3 regions of the Streptomyces sp. DT190 genome follow, and region 3 is predicted to be linked to each of the others. Evidence: riboswitches for the same ligand, from Rfam matches in the RefSeq annotation. Region 3 holds a riboswitch; each other region holds the start of a gene.
The links. Region 3 has a riboswitch for cyclic di-AMP ahead of ACPXCS_RS01265 (M23 family metallopeptidase). Riboswitches for the same ligand answer to the same signal wherever they lie in the genome.
Positions count from the first base shown of each region.

Region 1: linked by a shared signal. The riboswitch ahead of ACPXCS_RS26570 (transglycosylase SLT domain-containing protein) and the one ahead of ACPXCS_RS01265 (M23 family metallopeptidase) in region 3 are both predicted to bind cyclic di-AMP.
Region 2: linked by a shared signal. The riboswitch ahead of ACPXCS_RS14195 (transglycosylase family protein) and the one ahead of ACPXCS_RS01265 (M23 family metallopeptidase) in region 3 are both predicted to bind cyclic di-AMP.

Region 1 is NZ_JBNCNM010000017.1:13,753-20,443, forward strand. Features, by position in the region: gene ACPXCS_RS26560 (LolA family protein) at 1-1,020, opposite strand, end outside; gene ACPXCS_RS26565 (polyprenyl synthetase family protein) at 1,252-2,262, opposite strand; cyclic di-AMP (ydaO/yuaA leader) riboswitch at 2,766-2,944, shown strand; gene ACPXCS_RS26570 (transglycosylase SLT domain-containing protein) at 2,948-3,706, shown strand; gene ACPXCS_RS26575 (HAD family hydrolase) at 3,670-4,518, opposite strand; gene ACPXCS_RS26580 (GNAT family N-acetyltransferase) at 4,690-5,775, shown strand; gene ACPXCS_RS26585 (glycosyltransferase) at 5,795-6,691, shown strand, end outside.
Region 2 is NZ_JBNCNM010000006.1:252,362-259,052, forward strand. Features, by position in the region: gene ACPXCS_RS14180 (nucleoside triphosphate pyrophosphohydrolase) at 1-195, shown strand, start outside; gene ACPXCS_RS14185 (cytochrome P450 family protein) at 242-1,528, shown strand; gene ACPXCS_RS14190 (transglycosylase family protein) at 1,673-2,680, shown strand; cyclic di-AMP (ydaO/yuaA leader) riboswitch at 2,909-3,075, shown strand; gene ACPXCS_RS14195 (transglycosylase family protein) at 3,080-3,778, shown strand; gene eno (phosphopyruvate hydratase) at 4,031-5,311, shown strand; gene ACPXCS_RS14205 (FtsB family cell division protein) at 5,422-5,898, shown strand; gene ACPXCS_RS14210 (DUF501 domain-containing protein) at 5,954-6,484, shown strand; gene ACPXCS_RS14215 (exopolyphosphatase) at 6,481-6,691, shown strand, end outside.
Region 3 is NZ_JBNCNM010000001.1:290,307-296,997, forward strand. Features, by position in the region: gene ACPXCS_RS01240 (aspartate aminotransferase family protein) at 1-333, shown strand, start outside; gene ACPXCS_RS01245 (helix-turn-helix domain-containing protein) at 397-1,038, shown strand; gene ACPXCS_RS01250 (DUF6126 family protein) at 1,035-1,154, shown strand; gene ACPXCS_RS01255 (tyrosine-protein phosphatase) at 1,170-1,967, opposite strand; gene ACPXCS_RS01260 (alpha-galactosidase) at 2,145-4,220, shown strand; cyclic di-AMP (ydaO/yuaA leader) riboswitch at 4,538-4,693, shown strand; gene ACPXCS_RS01265 (M23 family metallopeptidase) at 4,698-5,651, shown strand; gene ACPXCS_RS01270 (SGNH/GDSL hydrolase family protein) at 5,914-6,691, shown strand, end outside.

The DNA of each region.
Region 1 (6,691 bases), on a different contig from region 3:
GCCCTCGCCGATGGTCTTCATGCCGTCGGGGCCCTCACCGTGGCCCTTTCCGGCCCCGGGAGCGTGCCCGGGCGCCCCGTCCTTGCCGAAGCGCTGCTCCAGGCCCTTGTGGGAACCCTTGCCGAGGTGCTCGCCGGCGTCCTTCTCCTCGGTGACCTTCGCACCCTTCGGCGGGGTGAAGTCGAAGGTCGAGGCGGCCGGCTTGGCGAAGCTGACCTGGGTGAAGCCCACGTCGACGACGGCCGCGCCGCCACTCGCCGGGGTCAGCGTGAACTTCAGCGGCGTGCCCGTCTCCGCGTCCACGGCGACGGTGATCGCGCCGACCGTCGAGCCGGACTGCCTCGGCTTCACGAGCAGCTTGTAGGCGTCCCGGCCTGCGACCTGGGCGGTGCCGTCCACGGTGACGGAGGTCGTGCCGTCGACGGCCTTCAGGGCCTCCTCGGCGAAGCCCTTCGGGGTGGCCGGCGGCTGCTGCTCCTCGCCGTGCTCCGCGCTCTCGGAGGCGGTGCCGTGGTAGACCTCGTTGGACTTGCTGTCGTAGGCCCAGACGTCCTTGCCGTTGTGGACGACGCTGTACTCGGCGGCGTCCTCCAGCAGCGACAGCTTCTGCCGGTCGGGACCGTCGGCGGCGACGCGCAGGGTGTGGGTGCCGGAGGCCAGTTCGGTGAGCTTGGCCGTCGGATCGGCGGAGGAGCCGCCCTCGTCCCGGCCCGCGGCGCCGGACATCAGGCCGGACTCCAGACCGCCGAGGTTCGGCAGGCCCAGGTCGGTGCTGATCTTCACCGTGCCGGAGAGCTGCTCGGTGTCCGACGCGGCGATCTTCTCGATGAGCTGCTGGGCGGTGATCTTCGGAAGGTCGGGGTCACCGGAGTCGGCGAGTGCGGGGACCAGGCCGATCGTCGCGGCCGCCACCCCCACCACCGTGACCGGGACGACGTACCGCGCGGCCTTGCGCCGCCGGGAGTGCTGCTCGTCGACCTCCCCGCCGGTCGTGCTGTCGTCGGATGCGTACGGTGCCATGTGTGCCCTACCTCCGTGGTCGGCGGCGGCTGTCCGTGTCGTCCACGCACTCGTCCCTGAGCCGCCATTCTCACCCGAACTGGTGAGGAGTGGTGTGTTCCGTGGTCTCCATCTGACCAAATCCGCCAGGGAGATACGTCAGACCCCGGACTCAACTCCGCGTACTGCTGGGGTATGACACGGAGGGTCGGCTTCTCCCCCGACCCGTAGGGGTCGGGGGTCGGCGGGCGGTCAGCCGGCCCGGTGCACCACCGCGTCGCACAGTTCCACGAGCGCGGTCTTCGCGGCGCAGTCGCGCAGCGGCGCCAGCGCGGAGCGGGCGTCCTCGGCGTAGCGGACGGTGTCCCGGCGGGCCTGTTCGAGCGCCGGGTGGGCGCGCAGCAGGCGCAGGGCCTCGGCGTGCCGGTCGTCGTCGGTGAGGTCGGAGTCCAGCAGCTCGCACAGGGCGACGTCCTCCGCGAGGCCGAGCCGGGCCGCCCGCTCGCGCAGCCGCAGCACCGGCAGGGTCGGGATGCCCTCGCGCAAATCGGTGCCGGGGGTCTTGCCGGACTCGTGGGAGTCGGAGGCGATGTCCAGCACGTCGTCCGCGAGCTGGAAGGCGACGCCGAGCCGCTCGCCGTACTGGGTCAGCACGTGCACGACCGTCTCGTCGGCGCCCGACATCATCGCGCCGAACCGGCAGGAGACCGCCACCAGCGAGCCGGTCTTGCCGCCCAGCACGTCCAGGTAGTGCTCGACCGGGTCGCGCCCGTCCTGCGGTCCGGCCGTCTCCAGGATCTGCCCGGTCACCAGCCGCTCGAACGCCTCGGCCTGCACCCGCACCGCCTCCGGGCCCAGGTCGGCCAGGATGTGCGAGGCGCGCGCGAAGAGGAAGTCGCCGGTGAGGACCGCGACGGAGTTGCCCCAGCGGGCGTTGGCGCTGTCCACCCCGCGGCGTACGGCGGCCTCGTCCATCACGTCGTCGTGGTACAGCGTGGCGAGGTGGGTCAGCTCCACGACCACGGCCGAGGGCACGATCCCGGGCGCGTGCCGGTCGCCGAACTGGGCGGCGAGCATCACGAGCAGCGGCCGGAACCGCTTGCCGCCGGCCCGCACCAGGTGCTGGGCGGCCTCCGTGATGAAGGGCACCTCACTCTTGGTCGCCTCTAGCAAGCCTTCCTCGACAGCCGCCAGTCCGGCCTGGACATCGGCTTCCAGAGCCTGGTCCCGCACGCTCAGCCCGAACGGCCCGACGTCGGTCACGAGGGGTCTCCTGTCTGCTGGTGTCTGCCGGTGCTTACGCGGATTGTCGATAGGTCGCTGCCATCACTCGAGTCAGCGTATCCGGTCACGTTTCGATCACCGCCAGCGCCCATGGTTACAGGCCGGGCGGTATCCGATCACGACCGCCATGTTTTCGATCAGCTCATAAGAACAGACATGTTCCGACTTTCCGGGAATTCGTGACCTATGCGAGATTTGCGGCATTGATGAAGCAAATTCCCCTTGCGGAACATTGCGCCCCGGCTCGCGATCAGTGAATTGAATCACTTCGGCCCTTCCGCGCCACCAGCGGGGCATCGAGGGGTTCCCCCTTTCCCGGAAAGCGAGTTGAGCCTTGGCAGGCGCAAAGGATCAAGCGCCCCCTCGGCCCCGGACCAAGGTCAACAGGCGCCCGGTGTGACTCCGGTGCTTGTTCCCGGCATGTGCTCTCGCATACGTTCCGGCCCAGTCCGGCGGACGCCGAATCCTGCCACCGCCCGGACTCCCCACACACACCGACTCACTCACGCAGGGCAGGAGCGGGGGACCCAGGTAAGTCGCCGGTCCGTGACAGGGACCGGCTCGGGGTGAAGCCGCGCACGACAGCACCACGCCGTGTGCGGCCGGGCACCTCCCGGCCCGAACCCGACAGCTCACCTCGCAGGCGCCGGAGAGGAACATCGCCATGCCCGGACGAGGTAAGCACCGTCGCCCCAGAAGGAACCCGATCACCCGTGGTGTCGTCGCCGCCGGCACCGGCGGAGCGGCACTGACCCTCCCGCTCCTCGGCGCCACGCACGCCACCGCCGCCGAACCCCAGAGCGCGCCCGCCGCGCAGAGCGTGCCGCAGGCGGTCAAGCCCGCCGGGTCGCTCACGTACACCGTGGCCAAGGGCGACTCGCTCTACCGCATCGCGGAGAAGTACGACGTCTCCGGCGGCTGGAAGCAGCTGTACAAGGCCAACCGCGCAGCCGTCGGCGACGACCCGAAGCTGATCCGCCCGGGTCTGAAGCTGAAGGTCGCCACGGCCGAGGCCGCCACGGAGAAGGCGACCCCGTCGTCCGCCCCGGCCAAGCCGGCCGGCGGCGTCACGCAGGCCACCCCGGCCGCCGCGCAGACCTACGCGAACAACCTCGACGGATGGATCCGCGAGGCGCTGGACATCATGGCCCAGAAGGGCATCCCGGGCTCGTACGACGGGATCTACCGCAACATCATGCGGGAGTCGTCCGGCAACCCGCAGGCGATCAACAACTGGGACTCGAACGCCGCCAAGGGCACCCCGTCCAAGGGCCTGCTCCAGGTCATCGACCCGACCTTCGCCGCCTACCACGTGCCCGGCACCCCCTACGACCCGTACGACCCGGTCGCCAACATCACGGCGGCCTGCAACTACGCGGCCGACCGCTACGGCTCGATCGACAACGTCAACGGCCCGTACTGAGCACTCCCGCCCAGCAGTCGCTCGAGGACGACGGCGATGCCGTCGTCCTCGTTCGACAGCGTGATCTCGTCGGCGACGGCCTTGAGTTCGGGATGGCCGTTGGCCATCGCCACGCCGTGCGCCGCCCAGTCGAACATCGGGATGTCGTTGGGCATGTCACCGAAGGCGATGGTGTCGGCCGGCCGCAGCCCCAGGTGCTCGGCGGCCAGCGCCAGGCCCGTCGCCTTGGTGACCCCGCACGGCTGGAGCTCCACCGTGCCGGGCCCCGACATCGTCACCGTCGCCAGTGACCCGACCACCGAACGGGCCGTCGCCGCCAGCTCGTCGTCCGACAGGTAGGGGTGGCGCAGCAGCACCTTGCTGATCGGCTCGCCCCACAGCTCGTCGCGCCGGTCGACCCGCACCGCGGGCAGCGTCGGATGCGGCATGAGGTAGCCGGGCTCGATGAGCGTGAGCCCGTCGACCCCGTCCTGGTCGACCGCCGCGTACACCTGCCCCACCTCGGCCTCGATCTTGCCCAGGGCGGTCTCGGCCAGTTCCCGGTCCAGCGTGATGGACCACAGCAGCCGGTCCGCGCCGGCGTCGTACACCTGCGCGCCCTGCCCGCACACCGCGAGCCCCGTGCAGCGCAGGTCGTCCAGGAGCGGCCGCACTCTCGGCGCCGGGCGGCCCGTCACCACGAGGTGCTGGGCACCGGCGTCCGCCACCCGCGTGAGTACGGCGAGGGACCGGTCGGACAAGGTGTCGTCGCCGCGCAGCAGCGTCCCGTCCAGGTCGGTGGCGATGAGTGAATATGCGAGGGGTGCGGCCATGATCAGAGAATACGGACAACGCGCCCGTTCGTTTCATCACACGGCTCACACCGATTGCCCGGTTGGGGGCCTCTGCACCGGTTGGCAACAACATGGTCCGCTACCTACCCGAGGGGCCGCATCGAGCGGTACCTTCCAAGTGTCCAGGGGGGACTTGATCGGGGGGTCAGGTTGAGCAGTGGGCGCATTCGCGTGGCCGGGGCCGGGGAACTCGGCGAAAAGGACAAGGAGCGCTGGCGTGCGCTGCGCGCCGCCTCGGAGTCTCCGCGCAACCCCTTCATGGAGCCGGAGTTCACCGAGGCCGTCGGTCTGGTGAGGCCGCAGGCCCGGGTCGCGGTGGTCCACGAGGGCCCGGAGCCGGCCGGCTTCCTGCCCTTCGAGCGCGGCCTGTTGGGGCAGGGCCGGGCCATCGGGCTCGGGGTCTCGGACGCACAGGGCGCGATCCTGCGCCCGGGTCTGGACCTGGAGGCGGACCGGCTGCTGCGGGCCTGCTCCCTGTCGTCCTTCGCCTTCGACAACCTGGAGGCCGAGCAGCGGCTGTTCGTCCCGTACGCGGCGGAGGAGCACGCCACCTACGTCGTCGACGTGGAGAAGGGCTACGAGACCTACGAGTCGGTGCTGCGCGCCCAGTCGCCCAAGTTCCTGAAGACCACGCTGGCCAAGGAGCGCAGGCTGGGCCGGCAGGTCGGCGAGGTGCGGTTCGTGTTCGACGAGCGCGACCCGGCCGCGCTGCGCACGCTCATGGACTGGAAGTCGGCGCAGTACCGCAGGACCGGCCGCCGGGACCGGTTCGCGCAGGAGTGGATCACCCGGCTCGTCGGGCACCTGGCCCGCACCCGGGCGCCGGAGTGCAGCGGCACGCTGTCCGTGCTGTACGCGGGCGGGCGGCCCGTCGCCGCGCACTTCGGGCTGCGCTCGGCATCGGTGCTGGCCTGCTGGTTCCCGGCCTACGAGCCGGAGTTCGCGAAGTACTCGCCGGGGCTGGTGCTGCACCTGCGCATGGCGGCGGCGGCGGCCGCCGAGGGCATCGGCACGCTCGACCTGGGGCGGGGCGCGGCCGCGTACAAGGACGCGCTGAGGACGGGCGAACTGCCCGTGTACGAGGGCGCGGTGACGCGGCCGGGGGCGGGCGCGGCGCTGCACTGGCTGAGCCGCGAGCCGGCGCGCCGCGCGCACCGCTTCGTGCGCGGCCGGCCGCGGCTCGCGGCGCTGGCCGCGCGGACGCTGAAGGGCGCGGCCCGGCTGCGCCGTACCTGACGACGAGGGGGGAGGGCGCATGGCCCGTTCGGCGCGTGCGCAGGAGGAGATACGGCGGTTCCTGGCCATCGGGGCGGTGCAGGTCGCCGAGGTGGACCTGGACGGCGAGGAGGCGGTGCTCAGATCCGGCCCGGGGAGCCGGCCGATCACGTCCGGCGAGGTGTTCGTCCTGGTCAGACGGTATGGCCGCCCGGTGGGCACGCTGCTCGGGCGGGTCCCGGAGGGCGCGGATCCGCGGGCTGTGCTGGCGGCGCGGGCCCGGGCGGAGTGCGCCGGCGTGGAGTGCGCCGGCGTGGAGACCGATACGCCGGGGGAACCGCCGTACGCGAGTGTCGTCGTGGCCACCCGGGAGCGTGCCGGGCAGCTGGCCCGGGCGCTGGACTCGCTGCTCGCCCAGGACCATCCGCGGTGCGAGATCGTCGTGGTGGACAACGCGCCCGTGACCGGTGAGACGCGGGAGCTGATCGAGCGGAAGTACGCCGAGCGCGTGCGGTACGTGTGCGAGCCGGTGCCGGGCCTGGCCGTCGCGCACAACACGGGTCTCGCGGCCGCGCGGGGCGAGGTCGTGGCCTTCACGGACGACGACGTGGTGGCCGACCCGCGCTGGCTGACCGAGCTGACCGCGCCGTTCGCCGCCGACCCCCGGCTGGGGTGCAGCACCGGGCTGATCCTGCCCGCGCGGCTGACGACACCGGCCCAGGTGCTGCTGGAGAGCCACGGCGGCTTCGCGAAGGGCTTCACGCCAAGGACGTACGACCCGGCGGACCCGCCGGGCGACGAGCCGCTGTTCCCGTTCACGGCGGGGCGGTTCGGCTCGGGCGCGAACATGGCGTTCCGTACCGAGGTGCTGCGCGCGGTCGGCGGCTTCGACCCGGCGACCGGTGCCGGGACGGCCGCCCGGGGCGGCGACGACCTC
Region 2 (6,691 bases), on a different contig from region 3:
CTGGCCCTCGCGGCCAAGCTGGCGTCCCGGGCCCGCACGGCCGGCCTGGACATACCGCTCCCGCCCGTCGAGGGCATCGGCTACGAGCTGCTGGCCCTGGCCGTCCGGGCGGAGTCGGAGGGCGTGGACCCGGAGGCGGCCCTGAGAGCCGCGGCCCGCGCCTACCGGGACGCGATCAGGCAGGCCGAGAGCTGAGCGGACCGGCGCGGGAGAGCGGCGGCGGGCCGGATACCGTCGGGGGGTGACCGACCAGCACCGGCCCAGCCCGCCCGCCTCCGCCCCTGCCCCCGACCTGTTCACCTGGGAGTTCGCGAGCGACCCGTACCCTGCCTACGCCTGGCTCCGCGAGCACAGCCCCGTGCACAGGACACGGCTCCCGAGCGGCGTCGAGGCCTGGCTGGTCACGCGCTACGCCGACGCCAAGCAGACCCTCGCCGACAGCCGGCTCTCCAAGAACCCGGCGCACCACGACGAACCCGCGCACGCCAAGGGCAAGACCGGGATCCCCGGGGAGCGCAAGGCCGAGCTGATGACGCACCTGCTCAACATCGACCCGCCGGACCACACCCGGCTGCGCAGGCTCGTCTCCAAGGCGTTCACGCCCCGCCGGGTCGCCGAGTTCGCGCCGCGGGTGCAGGAACTCACCGACCACCTCATCGACGCCTTCGTGGAGAAGGGGAGCGCCGACCTCATCCACGAGTTCGCCTTCCCGCTGCCCATCTACGCCATCTGCGACCTGCTCGGCGTCCCCCGCGAGGACCAGGACGACTTCCGGGACTGGGCCGGCATGATGATCCGTCACCAGGGCGGGCCGCGGGGCGGGGTGGCGCGCTCCGTGAAGAAGATGCGCGGCTACCTCGCCGACCTCATCCACCGCAAGCGGGAGGCGCTCCCCGCCGAACCCGGACCGGGCGAGGACCTCATCTCCGGCCTCATCCGCGCCTCCGACCACGGCGAGCACCTCACCGAGAACGAAGCGGCGGCCATGGCGTTCATCCTGCTGTTCGCCGGTTTCGAGACGACGGTGAACCTCATCGGCAACGGCACCTACGCCCTGCTCACCCACCCCGAGCAGCGCGCCCGCCTCCAGGCCTCCCTCGCCGCCGGGGAGAGCGGGCTCCTGGAGACCGGCGTCGAGGAACTCCTGCGCTACGACGGCCCCGTCGAGCTCGCCACCTGGCGGTTCGCCACGCAGCCGCTCACCCTCGGCGGGCAGCACATCGACGCGGGTGATCCCGTCCTGGTCGTCCTGGCCGCAGCGGACCGGGACCCGGAGCGGTTCGCCGACCCGGACGTGCTGGACCTGTCCCGCCGCGACAACCAGCACCTCGGGTACGGCCACGGCATCCACTACTGCCTGGGCGCCCCGCTCGCCCGCCTGGAGGGCCAGACCGCCCTCGCCACCCTCCTGACCCGCCTGCCGGACCTCCGCCTCGCGGCGGACCCGGCCGAGCTGCGGTGGCGCGGCGGACTCATCATGCGCGGGCTGCGCACGCTGCCGGTGGAGTTCACCCCGGCCGCAAGGTGACACACCCTCAGCTTTGTGATCTTCACGTGATCTGCGCGGCATGAACTTGTGACAAGTGATCGTCTGCCGATACGTTCACCCATCAACGCGGCCGGGGAACCCCTGCGCCGCGCTGGTCCTTGCTGTCTTGCGAAAGGTTTCCGCATGCTCTCCGGGAACGGTCGGCACCGTCGCCCCCGCCAGGCTCCGGCACTCCTCGTAGCGGCCGGAGTGACCGGCTCCGCCATCGCGATCCCGCTCCTCGGGGCCTCCGGTGCCAGCGCGGCCGACGGCTCGACCTGGGACCGGGTCGCGGACTGCGAGACGGGCGGCGCCTGGAGCCAGAACAGCGGCAACGGCTACTACGGCGGCCTCGCGCTGTCCCAGGAGGACTGGGAGAACCACGGCGGTCTCGAATACGCCGCGAGCGCCGATCTCGCCAGCCGCTCACAGCAGATAACCGTGGCCGAGAGAATCCTCGCCGACCAGGGGGTCGGCGCATGGCGTACCTGCGGACTGCTCTCCGGGCTCCAGCAGGGCAAGGACGCCGACGCGTCCGGCTCGACCGGTGAGTCCGCACCGACCGATTCGCCCGGGCTGCTCGACTCCTCCGAGTCGTCGGAGTCGTCGGAACAGTCCGATTCTTCCGGGGCGTCCTCTTCGCCTTCCTCTTCGTCCTCGCCGTCCGCGTCGGCCTCGCCCGACACGCTGTCGACGCCGGAGGAGGAATCCGCCAAGTCCGACAAGTCGTCTGATTCCGCTTCCGCCGCGCAGGGGGAGGGCCGGGAGTCCGACGGTTCGTCCGAGGCCGCCACCGAGGGGGAGGAGTCCGGCAACTCCCCGCAGGACGAGGGTGCTCCGGCCCTGACCGACACCGGCTCCGGACGCCACCGCGGCCCCAGCGCCGAGGAGAACTCCGAGCCCGTGGACGGCCGTACGGACGAGTCCGCGGGGCGTCACGCCTCGCGCGGCGACGACGCCGCCCGCGACGTCACGGACGGCTCCTACACCGTCCGCACCGGAGACAGCCTCTGGTCCATCGCCGACTCCCTTGACCTCAGCGGCGGATGGCACGCGCTCTACGCCGGGAACAAGGACGCCGTCGGCGCCGACCCGAACCTCATCCGCCCCGGTCAGACGCTTACGACCAGGGTGGAAGCGGACGAGAGGTAGTGGTTCGGGCAGTGCGGAAACGACGGCCGAAGTCACCGCGAATCCGGGTGAGTTCACGTCACGTTTCGTGCTGAATGTCCCGTATGGGTGCGGTGAGAGATAGATCTCAGAAGCCCTGATCGTCTTTGAATTTCGGCGGATCACCTGCCTACGGTCGTGACCGCTCGTCATCGCGAGCCCCGGCTGCCGCAACGCCGAATCCTGCCAGCGGCCGCACGGGAACAGTCGTCGCGTCAAGCGCCGTAGGCAGGAGCGGGGGACCCAAGGTAGGTGCCCGACCGGCCGGTTGTGCCGGAAGGGCTTGGGGTGAAGCCGCGTCCCGTGAGGGGCGTGGCCGGGCAACTCAACCGGCCCGAACCCGACAGCTCACCTCGCAGGCGTCGGTGAGGGGATCTCTCCATGCTGTTTTCCGGCAAGGGCACGCACCGCCGTCCGTCCAAGACCGCTCGCGCCATCGCCATCGCCGGTGTCACCGGTGCCGCCGTCGCCGCCCCGCTGATGGCGGCCGGCAACGCCTCCGCCGCCACCGCCTCCGAGTGGGACGCCGTCGCCCAGTGCGAGTCCGGCGGCAACTGGTCCATCAACACCGGCAACGGTTACTACGGCGGTCTGCAGTTCTCCGCCTCCACCTGGGCCGGCTACGGCGGCACCCAGTACGCCTCCACCGCCGACCAGGCCACCAAGGCCCAGCAGATCGAGATCGCCGAGAAGGTGCTCGCGGGCCAGGGCAAGGGTGCCTGGCCGGTCTGCGGCAAGGGCCTGTCGAGCGCCGGCTACACCGGCGGCGGCTCCACCGACTCCGGCAGCTCCTCGCAGAGCCAGAGCCAGAGCCAGCAGAGCACCGAGACCCGCGAGACCCAGCAGCCGGCCTCCCGCTCCGAGGAGCGCCCGGCCGCCAAGAAGACCGTCACCACCCCGACCGGCAAGAAGGTCAAGAAGGGCGACGGCGAGTACAAGGTCGTCAAGGGCGACACCCTGAGCTCGATCGCGGCCGAGGAGAAGGTCAAGGGCGGCTGGGCGAAGCTCTTCGAGCTGAACAAGGACATCGTCGAGGACGCCAACCTCATCTACCCGGGCCAGCAGCTGCACCTGAAGTAGGCAGCGGCCCGTCCCCGTCCCCACGGGCTCCCCGCCCCGGTGCGTCGTCCCCCGTACGCACCGGGGCGGGGCATTTTCGGGAACCGGCTTTGTTCCGTTCGGAAACAATTTACTCTCGGTTCTGTCCATGGGGTGGGCGACCCGGTGGCCGATCGCCCGGAGCCGGTTAGGCTCATGTCGCGAGCCACCGGCCCGCACCTCGCCGGGTCCACGCGACCCGCGTACCCGCGTCACATCAAGAAGGAGATGCTCGTGCCGTCCATCGACGTCGTCGTAGCCCGGGAAATCCTGGACTCCCGAGGCAACCCCACGGTCGAGGTCGAGGTCGGCCTCGACGACGGCAGCACCGGTCGTGCCGCCGTCCCGTCCGGCGCCTCCACGGGCGCCTTCGAGGCCATCGAGCTCCGCGACGGCGACTCGAACCGCTACCTCGGCAAGGGTGTGGAGAAGGCCGTCCTCGCGGTCATCGAGCAGATCGGCCCGGAGCTGGTCGGCTACGACGCCACCGAGCAGCGTCTGATCGACCAGGCGATGTTCGACCTGGACGCCACCGACAACAAGGGCTCGCTCGGCGCCAACGCCATCCTCGGCGTCTCGCTCGCCGTCGCGCACGCCGCCTCCGAGGCCAGCGACCTGCCGCTGTTCCGCTACCTGGGCGGCCCCAACGCGCACCTGCTGCCGGTGCCGATGATGAACATCCTGAACGGCGGCTCGCACGCCGACTCCAACGTGGACATCCAGGAGTTCATGATCGCCCCGATCGGCGCGGAGTCCTTCTCCGAGGCCCTGCGCTGGGGCGCCGAGGTCTACCACACGCTGAAGAAGGTCCTGAAGAGCAAGGGCCTGGCCACCGGCCTCGGCGACGAGGGCGGCTTCGCCCCGAACCTCGGCTCCAACCGCGAGGCCCTCGACCTCATCCTCGAGGCCGTCAAGGAAGCCGGCTACACCCCCGGCGAGCAGATCGCCCTGGCGCTCGACGTCGCCGCCTCCGAGTTCTACAAGGACGGCGTCTACACCTTCGAGGGCAAGGAGCGCTCGGCGGCCGAGATGACCGAGTACTACGCGGAGCTCGTCGACGCGTACCCGCTCGTCTCCATCGAGGACCCGCTGTTCGAGGACGACTGGGAGGGCTGGAAGACCATCACCGACAAGCTCGGTGACAAGGTCCAGCTCGTCGGCGACGACCTGTTCGTCACCAACCCCGAGCGCCTCGCCCGCGGTATCGAGGAGGGCGCGGCCAACGCGCTGCTGGTGAAGGTCAACCAGATCGGCTCGCTGACCGAGACGCTGGACGCCGTCGAGCTGGCCCAGCGCAACGGCTTCAAGTGCATGATGTCCCACCGCTCCGGCGAGACCGAGGACGTCACCATCGCCGACCTGGCCGTCGCCACCAACTGCGGCCAGATCAAGACCGGCGCCCCGGCCCGCTCCGAGCGCGTCGCCAAGTACAACCAGCTGCTGCGCATCGAGGAGATCCTCGACGACGCGGCGGTGTACGCCGGCCGCAGCGCGTTCCCGCGCTTCAAGGGCTGATCGCCGAAAGGCCCCCAAGAGGCAGCGTCGTACGTACGTCCCCGTACCCGGTCCCGTACCGTGTCCGGGGACGTACGCGCGTAGGACGGTGCAGCGGGAGGCGGACTGACATGGCCGTGAAGGACCGGGACCGGTTCTCCACCGCGACCAGGATCCGGCTGCTCGGTGAGCAGACCGCGGCCCGGGTCTACCGCTCCCAGACCAAGCGGCAGGCCCGCCGCTCCCGGCTGACCGGCCGGGCCGCGCTGCTCGCCCTGGTGATGTGCTCGCTCATCGTGGCCCTGGCCTACCCGATGCGGCAGTACGTCTCCCAGCGTGCCGAGATCGACGACCTGCGGCGCGAGCAGCAGCAGGCCCGCGAGCGGGTCGAACGGCTGCGCGACCTCAAGGCGCGGTGGCAGGACGACGCCTACGCCGAACAGCAGATCCGGCAGCGGTTGCACTACGTCATGCCGGGGGAGACGGGCTTCATCGTGATCGACCCGCGCGCGGCGAGGACGTCGCGCACCGACCTCGGGGCGGCCGACCGCCCCTGGTACGCGAACGTCTGGGACGGGGTCGACAAGGCCGACGCCTCCGACCGGTGACCCGAGCCCGTTCCCCAGTGACCCGAATCCACAGAAAGACAGCCTGAAGACAGTCATGGAAACGCCCCCGCCGACCACCCCGCGCACCGAGCCCACCGACGCGGACGTCGAGGCCTTCAAGCAGCAGCTCGGTCGGCCCCCGCGCGGCCTGCGGGCCATCGCGCACCGCTGCCCCTGCGGACAGCCCGACGTCGTCGAGACGGCCCCGCGGCTGCCGGACGGCACGCCGTTCCCCACGCTGTACTACCTGACGTGCCCGAAGGCGAACTCGGCGATCGGCACGCTGGAGGCGAACGGCGTCATGAAGGAGATGACCGAGCGGCTGGCCTCGGACCCGGAACTGGCGGCGGCCTACCGGGCGGCGCACGAGGACTACGTCCGGCGCCGTGACGAGATCGAGGAGCTGAAGAACTTCCCGAGCGCGGGCGGCATGCCGGACCGCGTGAAGTGCCTGCACGTCCTGGTGGCGCACTCGCTGGCCGCGGGCCCGGGTGTGAACCCGCTGGGCGACGAGGCGCTGGCGATGCTGCCGGAGTGGTGGCGCAAGGGCGCCTGTGTGACGAGTGCCGAGGAGGCCGCCCAGTGACCCGTGTCGCCGCCGTGGACTGCGGTACCAACTCCATCCGGCTCCTGGTCGCCGACGCCGACCCGGCCACCGGCGAGCTGACCGACCTGGACCGCCGGATGACGATCGTCCGGCTCGGGCAGGGCGTCGACCGCACCGGCCGGCTCGCCCCCGAGGCGCTCCAGCGGACCTTCGCGGCGTGCCGCGAGTACGCCGCGGTCATCAAGG
Region 3 (6,691 bases):
GACGTCCGCGGCCGGGGCCTGATGATCGGCATCGAGTTCGGCCGGCCGAAGTCGCTGAAGCTGCGCAGCCGGTGGGCCATGCTGCAGGCCGCGCGCAAGGGACTGTTCGCGCAGATGGTGGTCGTGCCGCTGCTGCAGCGGCACCGGATCCTCACCCAGGTCTCCGGCGACCACCTGGAGGTGATCAAGCTGATCCCGCCGCTGATCATCGGGGAGCGAGAAGTGGACCGGTTCGTCGAGGCGTTCACCGCCGTGATGGACGACGCGCACGACGGCGGGCTGATGTGGGACTTCGGCAAGACGCTGGTCAGGCAGGCGGTCGCCAACCGCTGACGGCGGTTTTGCCTGAGAGGCAAAAAATTTGCCGCTGAGGCAAGATTTCGGCTGAATGGAGCCATGAGCTCCCCCGAGACCGAGCGGCCCTCCGGGGCCGACTCGCCGGCCGACCCCGCAGGCGCGCTGCCGGCGGTCGCGCCGCAGCTGCGGGCCCTGCGGCGCCAGGCCTCCCTGACCCTGGAGGCCGCGGCCCGCGCCGCCGGGCTGTCGCCCGCCCACCTCTCCCGTCTGGAGACCGGGCAGCGCCAGCCCTCGCTGCCGATGCTGCTCACGCTCGCCCGCGTCTACGGTACGACGGTCTCCGAGCTGCTCGGTGAGACCGTCGCCGGCCGGGACGCCGTCGTACGCGCGGCCGACATGGAACCTACCGCGGCGGGCGGCTGGACGTACTGGCAGGCCGGCGCCTCCGGCCGCGGGATGCAGGCCCTGCGGGTCCACGTCCCCTACGGCTCCCAGGGTGACATCGTGCGCGTCCACCCCGGTGAGGAGTGGCTGCACGTGCTGCGCGGCCGGCTGCGGCTGCGGCTGGGGGACACCACGCACCGGCTGGCGGCCGGCGACAGCGCCCACTTCGACTCGCTCACCCCGCACCGCATCGCCGCCGAGGACCACGACGGCGTCGACCTGCTCTTCGTCCACACCCTGCTGCAGAGCCCCACGGCCGCCCTGTGCCTGGGCCCGACCCCCGGAGACGCGTCATGAGCGACATGGAGGAGAAGTTTCCCCGCGCCCTGTGGGTGCGGCTGCTGGTCTACCTCATCCTGGGGCACGTCTTCGCCGCGTTCATCTACCTGCTGTTCGAGGTGGGCGCCAAGTAGCCGCCCGCCGGGGGCTCAGTCGAGGAGCCGCTCGCGCAGCCGCTCCCGGGTCTGCGGGGTCAGCCTGAGCCCCTTCTCCAGATAGGGGTCGACACCGCCCCAGGTCTCCTCGATGGTGTCGAAGGCGGCCGTCAGGTACTCCGCGCGCGCGTCGAACAGCGGGCTGAGCAGCTCCATGACCTCCGGGGAGTACGCCGAGGCATGCGAGCTGCTGCGGTGCACCTTGTAACGGCGGTGCTTGGCGTTTGACTTCAGGTAGTCCTCGACGATGGCGTCCCGCTCGACGCCGAGGGCGAGCAGCGTCACCGCGACGGACAGGCCCGCGCGGTCCTTGCCCGCCGCGCAGTGCATCAGCGCGGGCACGCTGTCCTGCGTGAGCGCGTGCAGCACCTGGGAGTGCTCCGCGGTGCGGTCCCTGATGATCATGCGGTACGAGGCGATCATCCGGTCCGCGCCCTTGCCGTCCGCCAGGATCGAGCGCAGCTGCTCCAGGTCGCCGTCGCGGACCATCTTCCAGAACTCGGCGCCGTCGGCCGGGTCGCTCAGCGGCAGGTTCACGTTGCGCACGCCCGGCAGCTCGACGTCCGGGCCCTCGAGCTTCTGGTCGGCGGCGTTGCGGAAGTCGAAGACCGTGTGCAGCCCGAGCGTGGCGAGGAAGGCGGCGTCCTCACCGGTCGCGTGGGCCAGGTGGCCGCTGCGGAACAGCACGCCCTGCCGCACCCGCCGCCCGTCCACGGTCGGCAGTCCGCCCACGTCGCGGAAGTTGCGCACTCCGGCCAGCTCGGGCTCGGTCGACGGGACCTGCTGTGTCACGAGGGCTCCTCCCCATCGGCGCCGCCGGCTCGGCTCGTCGACGGCTCACTCGACCATACGACATGGCTGCCAGGGGCATTGAGTTGTCCACAGGCGTTGCCGGGGACGTCCGCCACGCTCGATGATGTTGCTGCTTGGTCGCACCTGGTCGGGCTTGTTCGAATCTGTGGGGGCTCGATGCTGGACATCTCCGACGACGGCCGTACATGGGTGCTCTCCGGGCCGGCCAGCAGCTACGCCGTCCATGTCACCGACCGGGACGAACTGCTCCACCTGCACTGGGGTCCGCGGATCGCCCTGGCCGACGCCGAGGCCCTCGCCGTCCGGCCGCTGCCGGAGTACCGGCCCTTCGAGTCCCCGCTCGACGGCCGCGAGGAGTACCCGGTCGAGGGCGGCCCCCGGTTCGTCCGCCCCGCCCTGTCCGTGCGCACCGCCGAGCGGCGCGGCACCGAGTGGGCCTACGAGGGGCACGACACGGCGGGCGGCGGGCTGCGTCTGCGCTTCACGGACGGCGGCCTGGCCGTCCTCCTCCACTACCGGATGCGCCCCGGCACCGACGTCGTCGAGCGCTGGGTGACCCTGGACAACAGCGGACCGTGGGTCGAGGTGCTGCGGGCCGACTCCGCCACCTGGACCCTGCCCGACCGCGACGCCTGGCGGCTGTCCCAGCTGCACGGCCGCTGGGGCGCCGAGTCCCGGCTGACGCGTTCCCGGCTCACCCCCGGCGAGAAGGTGATCGGCAGCCGCCGCGGTCACACCGGCCACCAGCACCTGCCCTGGGTCGCCCTGGACACCGACGCCACCGAGGAGCACGGCGAGGTCTACGGCTGCGCCCTGGGCTGGTCCGGCTCCTGGCGGATCGCCGTCGCCCGGCTCCCGGACGCGCGCGTGCAGATCACCGGCGGCGCCGGCCACGACGACTCGGGCCTGCTGGCTCTGGGCACGGGGGAGTCGTACACCACCCCCGTCTTCGCCGGCCTCTGGAGCGACGGCGGGTTCGGCGGGGCGAGCCGCGCGTGGCACGCCTACCAGCGCCGGTACGTGATCCCGGAGGCCGGGCAGGACCGGCCGGTGCTGTTCAACTCCTGGGAGGCCACCGGGTTCGACATCTCCGAGGAGCAGCAGCGGGCGCTCGCCGAGCGGGCCGCCGCCCTGGGCGTGGAGCTGTTCGTGGTCGACGACGGCTGGTTCGGGACGCGCACCAGCGACCGGGCGGGGCTCGGCGACTGGACCCCCAACCCCGACCGCTTCCCCGGCGGGCTGAAGCCGCTCGCCGACCATGTGCACGGCCTCGGCATGCGGTTCGGCATCTGGGTCGAGCCCGAGATGGTGAACCCGGACAGCGACCTGTACCGCGCCCACCCGGACTGGGTGCAGTACCAACCGGGACGTAAGCGGACGGAGTTCCGCAATCAGCTCGTACTGAACCTCGCCCGCCAGGACGTCCGGCAGTACCTGTGGGAGCAGCTCGACGGGCTCCTCTCCAGCGCCCCGATCGACTACGTCAAGTGGGACTTCAACCGCTGCTTCACCGACGCCGGCTGGCCGGGCGAGCCCTGTCCGCAGCGGCTCTGGGTCGACCACGTCCGCGCCCTGTACGACCTGCTGGACCGGCTGCGGGCCGCCCACCCGGGGGTGGCCTTCGAGTCCTGCTCGGGCGGCGGCGGACGGATCGACCTCGGTGTGCTGAGCCGCACGGACCAGGTGTGGACCTCCGACAACACCGACCCGCTCGACCGGCTCGCCATCCAGCACGGCTTCAGCCAGCTCCACCCCGCGCGCGTGATGGCCGCCTGGGTCACCGACAGCCCGAACGCCATGCTCAACCACCGGGCCAGTTCCCTGCGGTTCCGGTTCGTGAGCGCCATGGCCGGGGTGCTCGGGGTGGGCGGCGACCTCACGACGTGGACGCAGGAGGAGCTCACCGAGGCGCGGGAGTGGGTGGCGCGCTACCGGCGGATCCGGCCGGTGGTGCAGCGCGGCGACCTCTACCGGCTCAGACCTCCGGACGGCGGACTGAGCGCCGTGCAGTACGTCCTCGGCGACGAGGCCGTCGTCCTCGCCTGGCTCCAGGCGCAGCGCTACGGCGAGCCGGTGCAGGCGCTCCGGCTGCGCGGCATCGATCCGGCAGCGACGTACGAATGCCTCGAAACGGGCGAACTGCACCGAGGGGGTGTCCTGCTGCACCACGGGCTGCGGGTCGGTCTGCGCGGAGACCTCGATGCCACGGTGGTCCACCTTAAGCGGAAGTAGTCATTCTTGTCCGAATAAGCCGCTTAGGCCGCTTCGCCATAACGTGCCCCGGTCGCTGGGGAGATGGGGTCGGGGTGCGTGACCATCGTCATACCGGTGACGATGCGTTGTTGCCATGTGCACGTAATCAGGGCGTTATTCAGGGGAATTGAGGAAAATCATTGATCGGAAATCCACGCTCGGTGACGGGAAATCCGTCGACGCGTCAAGGAAAACGCCCGCACGGGCAACCACAAGCTTGTCCCGTCGCGTCCCGGTCGCTTACGTTCCACACCAATCCGGACGGACGCCTAATCCTGCCGCCGCCCGGAGCCCGCACACACTGACCCGACGTACGGCAGGAGCGGGGGACCCACAGGTAAGACGCCTGTTCCGGTTCCCGGAACAGGCTTGGGGTTAAGCCGCGCCCCGGCGCGGCCGGGCATCTCCAGCCCGCACCCGACAGCTCACCTCGCAGGCGACGGAGAGGAATTCGCCATGCCCGCGAAGGGTAAGCACCGCCGTCCCAAGACCCAGCGTTTCACCCGCTCCATCGCCGTCGCCGGAACCGGTGGAGCCGCTCTCGCCCTTCCCCTCATGGGGGCCGCCGGCGCCCACGCCGCCACCCCGCAGTCCGCTCCGGAAAAGGCCGTCCAGTCCGCTCCGGCCGCCGGGAAGAAGGCCGCGGAAAAGGCCACCGGCGCGCGCACCTACACGGTGCGGGCCGGCGACTATCTCGCGAAGATCGCCGACGACCAGAACGTCAGCGGCGGCTGGAAGAAGCTCTACTCCGACAACCGGGACGCCGTCGGCGACGACCCGTCGCTGATCCACCCGGGCCTGAAGCTCTCCCTCGGCAAGAAGGCCGCGGCGAGCGCCCCCGAGGCGGCCGCGCCGTCCAAGCCGAAGGCCTCGGCCGGGAAGCCGGAGAAGGAGTCCGCGGAGAAGTCCGCGCAGAAGTCCTCGTCCGCCGGTTCGTCCGCCAAGGCGGAGACGGCCGCCAAGCCGGCCGCTGCCCAGCCGGCCGCGCAGAGCAACGCCGGCGGCTACAGCGCCCCGGTGGACGGTGCCACCGTCGGCACCCCGTACCGCATGTCCGGCAGCATGTGGTCCAGCGGTTACCACACCGGCGTCGACTTCGTCGTCCCGACCGGCACCTCCCTCAAGGCCGTCGGCGCGGGCACGGTCGTCTCCGCCGGCTGGGGCGGCGCGTACGGCAACCAGGTCGTCATCAAGCTGAACGACGGCCACTACGCCCAGTACGCCCACCTGTCCCAGCTCTCCGTCTCGGCCGGCCAGACCGTGACCGCCGGGCAGCAGGTCGGCCTGTCCGGCGCCACCGGCAACGTCACCGGACCGCACCTGCACTTCGAGATCCGCACCGCGCCGGGCTACGGCTCGGACCTGGACCCGGTCGCCTTCCTGCGCTCGCACGGCGTCTCCGTCGGCTGACCGACCGCACGACCACCTGCCTGACACGCGACCGTCGGCCGGACCCCGATCCCCGGGTCCGGCCTTCGGTGTGTGCGTCACCCGGCGGGCTCCTCAAGGCCGCTGCAACAGCCCTGAGGGGCTGCCTATTCCGGAGTTGGCGAACACTTTAGGAGTGGCTTATCTCACCGTCCGTCAACCCTTGCCTACGGTCGCGTAGGTCACATTCGAGGGTGAATCATGAGCGGCTGTGGCAGACGATTCGAAGAGTGACAGCAGAGCAGTGATCGGGTCGTACGTGGCGGTGGGGGACAGCTTCACCGAGGGCGTCGGTGATCCCGGCCCCGACGGGGCGTTCGTCGGCTGGGCCGACCGGTTCGCCGTCCTGCTCGCCGACCTCCGGCCCGAAGGCGACTTCCAGTACACCAACCTCGCCGTGCGCGGGAAGCTCCTCGACCAGATCGTGGCGGACCAGGTTCCGCGGGCCGTCGAGATGGCCCCGGACCTCGTGTCGTTCTGCGCCGGGGGCAACGACATCATCCGGCCCGGCACCGATCCGGACGAGGTGGCCGAGCGCTTCGAGCGGGCGCTCGCGCGGCTCACCGCGGTGGCCGGGACGGTGATGGTGACGACCGGGTTCGACACGCGTGGCGTGCCCGTGCTCAAGCATCTGCGCGGCAAGATCGCCACGTACAACGGCCATGTGCGGGCCATCGCCGACCGGTACGGCTGCCCGGTGCTCGACCTGTGGTCCCTGCGCAGTGTGCAGGACCGCCGGGCCTGGGACGCCGACCGGCTGCACCTGTCGCCCGAGGGGCACACCCGTGTGGCGCTCCGCGCGGGGCAGGTGCTCGGTCTCGACGTGCCGGCCGATCCCGAGCAGCCGTGGCCGCCGCTGCCGCCGCGCGGCACGCTGGAGGTCCGGCGCGACGACGTGCAGTGGGCGCGGGAGTTCCTGGTGCCGTGGATCGGGCGACGGCTGCGCGGGGAGTCCTCCGGGGACCAGGTGACGGCCAAGGGGGCGTTGTCGCCGGACGACATCCGGATGCGGATCGCCGCTG